DNA from 3 places in the Peribacillus aracenensis genome. Region 3 is predicted to be linked to each of the others. Evidence: riboswitches for the same ligand, from Rfam matches in the RefSeq annotation. Region 3 holds a riboswitch; each other region holds the start of a gene.
The links. A riboswitch is a leader RNA that binds a small molecule or an ion and turns the genes downstream of it on or off. The one in region 3 is predicted to bind S-adenosylmethionine.
Positions count from the first base shown of each region.

Region 1: it holds a riboswitch for S-adenosylmethionine, as region 3 does, so the genes downstream of both, N0M92_RS11015 (methionine ABC transporter ATP-binding protein) here and N0M92_RS14280 (bifunctional homocysteine S-methyltransferase/methylenetetrahydrofolate reductase) in region 3, are expected to answer to the same signal.
Region 2: it holds a riboswitch for S-adenosylmethionine, as region 3 does, so the genes downstream of both, N0M92_RS24640 (YezD family protein) here and N0M92_RS14280 (bifunctional homocysteine S-methyltransferase/methylenetetrahydrofolate reductase) in region 3, are expected to answer to the same signal.

Region 1 covers NZ_JANZMJ010000008.1:164,367-167,524, forward strand. Annotated here, with positions in the region: gene N0M92_RS11010 (methionine ABC transporter permease) at 1-542, opposite strand, end outside; gene N0M92_RS11015 (methionine ABC transporter ATP-binding protein) at 535-1,569, opposite strand; SAM riboswitch class I at 1,723-1,835, opposite strand; gene N0M92_RS11020 (O-acetylhomoserine aminocarboxypropyltransferase/cysteine synthase family protein) at 1,953-3,158, opposite strand, start outside.
Region 2 covers NZ_JANZMJ010000036.1:27,765-30,922, forward strand. Annotated here, with positions in the region: gene N0M92_RS24630 (TetR/AcrR family transcriptional regulator) at 10-597, shown strand; gene ssuE (NADPH-dependent FMN reductase) at 810-1,343, shown strand; SAM riboswitch class I at 1,622-1,730, shown strand; gene N0M92_RS24640 (YezD family protein) at 1,901-2,044, shown strand; gene N0M92_RS24645 (phosphoadenylyl-sulfate reductase) at 2,227-2,931, shown strand; gene sat (sulfate adenylyltransferase) at 2,961-3,158, shown strand, end outside.
Region 3 covers NZ_JANZMJ010000013.1:16,238-19,395, forward strand. Annotated here, with positions in the region: gene ku (non-homologous end joining protein Ku) at 1-500, shown strand, start outside; gene N0M92_RS14275 (MOSC domain-containing protein) at 1,007-1,657, shown strand; SAM riboswitch class I at 1,769-1,867, shown strand; gene N0M92_RS14280 (bifunctional homocysteine S-methyltransferase/methylenetetrahydrofolate reductase) at 1,972-3,158, shown strand, end outside.

The DNA.
Region 1 (3,158 bases), on a different contig from region 3:
GCTAGATTACCAAGTCCGCCTGCGCCGATGACCCCGGCCATTGCGGTATATCCAACCAATGCAATCGATGTTACCGTAATCCCGGAAATAAGGGCAGGCATCGACTCTGGAAGAAGGACCTTCCAAATGATCGTGCTCGTTTTTGCCCCCATGGATTTAGCGGCTTCAATTACACCTTTATCGATTTCACGAAGGCCGATTTCAACCATACGCGCATAAAATGGGGCGGAACCGATAATAAGTGCCGGCAGTGCAGCGTTCTCTCCGATCATGGATCCGACAAGTGCTTTAGTGAAAGGAATGAGCAGCACGATCAAAATAAGAAAGGGAATGGAACGGAATATATTAACGACTGCACTCATGACCCCGTTGACTACCCGGTTTTCCCACATATTACCCTTCCCTGTCAGGAACAGGATCAATCCTAATATTATGCCTATAAAAAAGGTTGCCACTACAGAGACGCTTGTCATGTAAAGCGTTTCTTTCGTTGCTTCAATAATGTCTTCCCAATCAACATTCGGCAATAATTCTTCAAGCATGAGTAATCACCTCCACGCCTACCTGCTGTGCTTTAATGAATTCGATTGCGCGGAGCATTTCATCCTCAGTGCCATCAAGATGGATAAACAATGTTCCATATGAACCGCTTCTTGTTTGGGATATCTTACCTTGAACGATATTGACATCCAACTCGAAGTTACGTACAAGCTTGGTGATCAACGGGCTTTCTGCATGATCACCTACAAAGGTCAATTGAATCACTTTGCCTGCAGGATAACGTTCGAGCAAATGGTCCATCGTTTCTTTCGTTTCTTCTGGTTCAGTTACCTGCTGCACGAAACGCTTTGTCATTTGTTCTTTAGGATTCTTGAAAACATCCAGGACAGGACCCTGTTCAACAACTTGCCCGTTTTCCATCACGGCGACGCGATGACAGATTTTACGTATTACATGCATTTCATGTGTTATCAAGACGATCGTCAATCCTAGGCGCTGATTGATGTCAACAAGCAATTCGAGTATGGAGTCGGTAGTCTGTGGATCCAAGGCAGATGTCGCTTCATCACACAGCAGCACTTTAGGGTCATTTGCCAGAGCCCTCGCTATGCCCACCCTTTGCTTTTGCCCTCCGCTTAATTGTGAAGGATAGGCCTTTTCCCTGCCTTCCAGTCCGACTAACTTGATCAATTCGTTCACACGCTTGGTCCGTTCCGCTTTAGAAACACCAGCAATTTCCAATGGGAAAGAAATATTATCCTGAACGGTCCTTGACCATAATAGATTGAAATGTTGGAAAATCATGCTGATTTCTTGACGGGCCTTACGGAGCTGAGCCCCTTTAATTTTTGAAATCTCCTTCTCAGCCACCACAACGGATCCCTCTGTAGGAGTTTCCAATCCATTGAGCATTCTGATCAAAGTACTTTTCCCCGCTCCACTGTAACCGATGATACCGAAAATCTCGCCTTTATTTATTTCAACATTCACATTATTTACAGCCTTGATCGTCTCACTGTTTCCTTTTCCTGTTCGGAACAGCTTACTGACTTTCGTCAATGTAATCATTAATCCTCACCTCTTTTATCCAATAAAACCTATGAACTTAGTTGATTTCTTTACATTATTAGTCTGTTTCTCATATCATGCACATGTTTTCCCCATTAAAACTGAAAAAACCTTTCTGCATGAGCAGAAAGGCAGGTGAAGAAACAGGCCTTTCTCTCATCTTCCAAAGTAATTAAACTTTGTGTGAATTGGCACCTTTCCAAGGAAATCTCCTTGTCGGTTGCCGGGTTTCATCGGGCACATCCCTCCACCTCTCTTGATAAGAGCTAATATATAGAATATTTGTACATCATTAAGTTCTTTAGTATGGAGAAATTTTATCATAGATAAAAAAGGAGCGCAATGTATATTATTTCTAGTTCAAGGATGAACAGGAACTTTGCTTAAAGCGTTTTGGAAGTCAAGGAGACGATATTCGTCGCTTTTTCAATTGCCTGCTCTAAATCTTCTATTAAGTCGTCTACATTTTCAATCCCAATTGATAAACGGACTTGATCGGCACTTACACCCGCTTTCGCAAGACCCGCCTCATTCAATTGTTGATGGGTCGTACTGGCTGGGTGGATGATCAAGCTCTTCGCATCCCCTACATTCGCCACATGGGACCATAATTCCACCGAATTGATAAGTTTTGCCCCAGCTTCGCGATTACCTTGTATTCCAAAAGTCACGACAGATCCAGCTCCCTTAGGCAAATATTTATCCGCAAGGGCCTTATCGGGATGATCCTCATCACCAGGATGCGAAACCCAAGTCACGGCAGGATGGTTTTTTAAATATTCAATGACAGACTTGGTGTTTGATAGATGCTCTTTCATCCTTACATGCAGCGTTTCAAGTCCAAGCGTAAACTGGAATGCACTTTGGGCACTTAGCGCAGGGCCTAAATCACGAAGTAACTGGACTCGGGCTTTCGTTATGAATGCGGCAGGTCCAACTGCCTCGGCGTATACAAGACCGTCGTAACTTGGGTCAGGCTCCGTGAAGCCAGGGTAGTTTGGCGAGTTCCAATCGAACTTCCCTCCATCCACGATGACACCGCCTAGTGTCGTTCCATTTCCCAGAAGCCATTTTGTAGCGGAATGGATGACGATGTCCGCGCCAAAATCAATTGGTCTGCAAAGATATGGTGTTGCAAAGGTATTATCGATGATTAAAGGTATGCCGGCTTCATGGGCGATTTTCGCTACCGCTTCAATATCAAGCACCCTCAAACTTGGATTACCGATCGTTTCGGCAAAAATGGCTTTAGTTCTTGGCGTAATCGCCCTTTTGAAATTTTCAGGATCATCGGGAGAAACGAACTTCACTTTGATCCCATATTTAGGAAGAGTATTTTCAAAAAGGTTATACGTACCGCCATATAATGTAGAGGCTGAAACAATCTCATCACCTGCAGCGGCAATGTTCAGGATTGAAAGTGAGATGGCAGCCATTCCGCTTGCTGTTGCCAATCCGCCGATGCCACCTTCCAATAAGGCCATTCTTTCCTCAAAAACGCTGACCGTGGGATTATGAAGCCGTGTATATATATATCCATTCTCCTTTAGGCCAAATAAATTCGCTGCATGGTCGGTGTCTTTGAACAA
Region 2 (3,158 bases), on a different contig from region 3:
TTGATATTTTTGAAAAAAGGGCAGCAAACCAAAGAACGAATCATAAATGTAGCCCGGACTCTTTTTGCCACTAAAGGTTTTGACATGACAAGAACGAATGAAATTGCCTCTGCATGCAATGTTTCCGAAGCTACTATTTACAAATACTTTGACAGCAAAAAAGATTTGCTTTTGGCTACAATCACCCCTAATGAAAATGAGGAATCCGAAGATGTGACTAGCCATCTAGCCACGGATGAACTAGTGGAGAATCATGTTTGCACCATGATAAGAAAAATTCTTGAAAATAAAGAACAGTTTTCAATATTATTTAGGGAAACACAATTCGATCAAGATATTTCAAAGCAATATATAGATCAGATTTTCAAGCCAAATGCCAAGCATATTGAAATACAAAAGAGAATAGATAGCGGAGAGATACAATATATCTCTGACATTATCCTATTTAATGTAGGGATCATTTCTTTTACATTGGCATTATCTACACATTATGAAATCCATCAACAAAAAAAGGAGCCGTATTTTACTTCTGAACGAATTAAGAACATTGCACAACTTTTGGTATATGGTATTCATGGTAAACAAAATCATACATAAAGAAACGGTCATATTTAAAGGCATGTGCATCAAGCCGCAAATATGACCGTTTTATATGCATTCAGAAACGATACAGTCAAATTTGTGAATCCATTAAACCAGAGTGTAAGATTTGACTTATATTTTTCAGACTATTACGATAAATGCATACTACACGAAATGCTTTACGAAGAATTTATCTGGAAAATCATGTAACAATGGAGGGGTATTATATGAGCGATATCGTAATTTTATCAGGAAGTCCGGCTATTCCATCAAGAACGGACATTTCACTAAAACATATTCAATCATTAGTCGAAAAAGAAGGATTTACCACAGCTTATTTCTCAATAACGGATTTCTCAGCAGATGATTTATTCCAAGGGAAATATAATAGTGATGATATCTTAAAACTTTCAGAGAGAATTCAAGCAGCCAGAGGAATCATCATTGGTTCACCGGTTTATAAGGCTTCCTATACAGGTGTATTAAAAGCCTTGATTGATTTGCTGCCAGAAGGCGCTTTCAAGGGTAAGCCAGTTCTGCCAATCATGATTGGTGGAAGTAACAGGCATCTATTGGCGATTGACTATGCGCTTAAACCATTAATCTCAATATTAAAAGGCGAGCCGCTTCAGGGCATTTATTTTGTTGATAAAGAAATAGATAAACAGAATTCTGAAAATCCGATTAATGATTCACATTTAATTGACCGTGTCCAGAGTCAAGTTCAAGAATTTGTAGAAGCGATACAGTTAAGAAATTAATGAATTCAAGTAATCCTTTCAACAAAAGGACAGGCATTCAAACGTATTTCTTAAAGTGATTACAGCCGTCAATAATAGGTTTATTAATGAAAATAGACTCATTTTTTTGGAGACTTTATCTAAAAAAATAAGTCTATTTTCGTATTTAAATGAACATAAAATCATAAATTGAATAGTGTGTATAAAAATAACAGTTCATCCATAATATTAAACCAAGTTATTTTATAAGAAAACTCCATTGACAAGGATTAAATATATGTTAATATTTAAAATAATAAAACTTATCCAGAGCGACGGAGGGAATTGGCCCTTTGAAGTCCAGCAACCTGCATGATGGATGCAAGGTGCTACCTCCAACAAAATGTTGATCATTTTGGAAGATAAGGTAATGATATTTACCTTGGGATCTTTCCATCATGGAAAGATTTTTGTTTTTGGAAAAATTTCAGGTAAACCATAACAATGTAAGGTTGTATGGAATTATATAAAACTAAGAAATACATTTAATCAGCGTCGAAAATAAAATATTCGCGGATTTTCTTAAAGGAGGAACTGGTTTGGATAAAGAGAATCAGCTTGAAGAAATATTTGAACGACTTCAAGAAATGCTTAATTCAATGAAATATGGATCCATTACACTTATAGTCCAGGATGGTAAAATCATTCAAATGGAAAGAAATGAAAAATTAAGAATTAAATAAGGTATCTGCTGACTAGAAAAACTAGAGGCGGGTTTAACTGATATAAAGAGAGTATTGGTTAGATTCGTCTCTTTTTCCTAGAATCAGATAAACTGGGGAAGATTAAAACGGGTATTGATCAACAGATACTCTAACCTGATACAGCAAGTTTTTAGAGGGGGCTACAAAAGTTGGCTGGATTAATAAACTATGAAAATTTCAATTCAGGGGAATTCCCTGTATTTCCTGAAGACAGTGACACAAAAGGAGCTTTGGAAGTTCTGCAATGGGCGAATGACCATTATGGAAACAAACTGATTTATGCTTGCAGTTTTGGTATTGAAGGCATCGTGCTTACGGATTTATTGGCGAAGGTCAACCCTTCGGCAAAAATTGTTTTCCTTGATACAGATGTTCATTTTGAAGAGACCTACCAATTGATTGAGCAAGTGAAGAAGCGCTATCCAAAACTTTCAATCGAAATGAAGAAACCTGCCTTGACGCTTGAGGAACAAGCAGCGGAATATGGGGATGAATTATGGCTTAGTGATTCCAATAAGTGCTGTAACATCCGTAAGATCATTCCGCTTACCGATGTGCTTTCAACGGCAACAGCCTGGCTTTCGGGACTGCGGAGGGAGCAATCCGAGACAAGGGCTAAAACCGAGTATATCAATAAGGATAATAAGTTCAAGTCGGTTAAAATATGTCCACTCATACATTGGACATGGAAAGACGTTTGGCGCTACGCCCACAAAAACGGACTTCCATATAATATCCTGCATGATAATGGATATCCTAGCATTGGATGTAAAACGTGTACAGCACCTGCATTCAATGCAGATGATTTACGCTCAGGCCGTTGGCAAGGAGCACAAAAAACGGAATGCGGATTGCATTTATCTTAAATAAATAGAAACCATAGGGGGAAATTAGCATGACAATCAGTCTACCGCACGGAGGAACATTAATCGATCTTTGGGAACCAAAATATGATTTTAGTAAAATAACAAAGTCAATCGAAATCGATGAAATCGCTTTAAGTGATCTTGAATTGATAGGCACTGGTGCCTACAGCCCGATTAAGGGATTCTTTACAAAAAGTGACTATGAGACAGTGGTCAGGGAAATGAGG
Region 3 (3,158 bases):
CTAATGACGGAGGGATAAAAGCTTATTCCCTTTTGAGACAGGCCCTTAAGGAATCGAATAAGGTAGGGTTAGCGAAAATTATCATTCGCTCTAAAGAACAAATGGCGGTAATCCGAGTCGTTGATAATACCTTAGTGATGGAAACGATTCATTATCCGGATGAAGTTCGCCCCACAGCGGATGTTCCGAATATTCCTGCCACCGATACCATTGTAAAAAAAGAAATCGATACTGCTGTATTATTGATAGATCAATTAACGACTACTTTCGATCCGACAAAATACACCGATGACTATCGAACCGCGTTACTTGAATTGATTGAATCAAAGAAAGCAGGACAGACGACGATTCCAGCCAAAACAAAAGAACCAATTTCCAACAATGTAACCGATTTAATGGAGGCATTACAGGCATCCATTGACCGTACGAAACATGATGAAACGGAAATGAAAAAGACGACCCGAAAGAAAGTGGCACCGAAAAAAAAGAAACAAGCTTAAACAGGAAGCTGAGCGGAAGACACATGATGTCGCTCGGCTTTCTGCTTGTTTTAGCAAGGTAATTTGCTTTCTAAATGGTAAGGAAAGTGAATTAATAGGGGGGAGATTTACATAGTAAGGAAAGTGCAAATATGTAAGTGGATCACGATGTAAGAACCAGAATGGAATTAAAATAAAATGGTGGCTGGAAATGAAGGCAAAAAAATTCGCTCCCTAAAGAGCGACAATGAGGAATTCAATCGTGAAAATCAACATATAGGCGAACGGTTGTAGTTTTCGACTATATATTGTGTTCATATTCTACCATATTTAATTCTGAAATAGCAACAAAATTACTGAAACAAACCTATGAATTTTTCTGGAAATCAATGATATTTCCCCCATTTAACAGCTCATGAGGCTTTTGCATTTTCATATTCTTATAAAATACTACAGAATAAAATGGACTTTTAGTATAATTTATACATACAGGATGATATAAATTAAATATGAATGGAAGATGCAAAATGGAAAATGGAAAAATCAAAGCACTTCATGCCGGGAAGCCGAAACAAGAAATTTTTTCAAATATCGAAATCTATTCAGCAATGGATAAACAAGAACAGGATAATGTGACAGTGACTAAATCAGGTATAATTGGTGATGGGGTTGGTAATGTAAAGTTCCATGGAGGTCCTGATCGCGTTTTGTGCTTTTACCCCTTTGAGCATTATTCAATATGGAATGAAAAATTCTCTAAAAAACTGGAAATCCCTGCATTCGGTGAAAATTTAACCGTAGCGGGGATGAGGGAAGAAACAACATATATTGGCGATATTTATCAAATAGGCGAAGTGATTGTTCAAATTAACCAGGGGAGGATACCTTGTTCGACCATTTCCCATTTCAATCAAGAACCTAAGTTTTTGGAACTCGTGCTGAAAACGAGTTTCACTGGTTATTTTGCAAGAGTACTTCAAGAAGGAACGATAAATAAACAAAACGATATTGTGCTGATAGATCGTTTGCAGGAAAAAATTTCAGTTCATTATGCAGCAGAGGTACTCCTTCATAAACGAGATGGGCTGGAAGGAGCAAAGGCTTTACTTACACTAGACTCGTTAGCGGAAGACTGGAAACAAAGGATTTTGAAGAGGGTTCAAGCTGCAAAAGGTTGAATGATTTTTGCAAAAGTGAAAAAAATGTCGATCAGGTATTGAAATTGACAGATTATTAATGTAAATTAAATATAATCAAATTTTGAAATCTTATGAAAATTATATAAATGGATCTTATCGAGAGAGGTGGAGGGACTGGCCCGAAGAAACCTCAGCAACCAGCTTAGGCAAAGGTGCTAAATCCAGCAAGCAGAGCTTGATAGATGAGGAGAATGTTTCAAAAAACCTTCTTCTTTGAGAAGGTTTTTTTTCCTTTTCTCTCATACTCATAGAATACGACAAAAACAGGATTGTTTTTGAGAGAGGGTGTAATGATGAATTTTCGTAAAGACGTGAAAGAAAGAATACTGGTTGGGGAAGGGGCAATGGGGACCTTATTGTATTCGAATGGCATCGATCAATGTTATGAGGAATTAAACTGTACGAACCCAGATCAAATAGAGTCCATCCACCGTGCCTATCTGGAAGCCGGTGCAGATATCCTTCAATCGAATACATACGGAGCCAATTTCAACAAATTGAAACGGTATGGAATTGAAGATGAAGTAAGCAGAATCAATCGCCAGGGAGTCATTCTTGCTAAAAAAGCGGCAAAAGGAAAGGCATACGTCTTCGGTACCATAGGGGCACAGCGGAGCATCAGGAAATCGGATTTAAGCATGGAAGAGATAAAACGGGGTTTTCGTGAACAGCTATACAGTCTTTTGATGGAAGACCCTGATGGGATTCTCTTGGAAACATTTTATGACCTGGAAGAACTGGAAACCGTCCTGCAAATCGTTAAATATGAAACTGGACTGCCGATCATAGCAAATGTTTCGATGCATGAACTGGGAAATCTTCAAAATGGAATCCATTTAAATGAAGCTTTTCAAAAACTTGAGCAACTGGGTGCCGATGTTGTTGGGGTGAATTGCCGTCTCGGTCCACATCATATGATTCGGGCCTTGGAAGAAGTGAGTTTGCCAAAGCAAGCATCAATTGCCATATACCCAAATGCCAGCCTCCCGGATTATGTGGATGGAAGGCTCGTCTATAAAGCTGTGCCTGAATACTTCGGTTCAAGTGCCCTAGAACTTCGTGAGCAGGGTGCCGCAATCATAGGAGGGTGCTGTGGAACGACTCCGCTGCATATTCAAGCTGTAAAGAATGCGATTGGAAGTTTGGCTCCTGTGAAAGAGAAATTTACGAAATCCCGTGAAATAGAAATAATTGAAGTGAATGATAGAGAATTGGAACGTCCCCTGTTCGAAAAGGCCAAAACAGAAAGGACGATTCTAGTTGAACTTGATCCTCCGAAAAAGTTAGGTATAGAGAGCTTCATGACTGGTGCCGAGGTTTTGAAAAAAGCAGGGGTCGATTCCATTACATTAGCGGATAATTCGCTTGCCTCACCAAGGATATCGAATGATGCACTGGCTAATTTACTGAAAAACCAATTGAATATAGAGCCGATGGTGCATATAACATGCCGTGATCGAAATTTGATCGGACTGCAGTC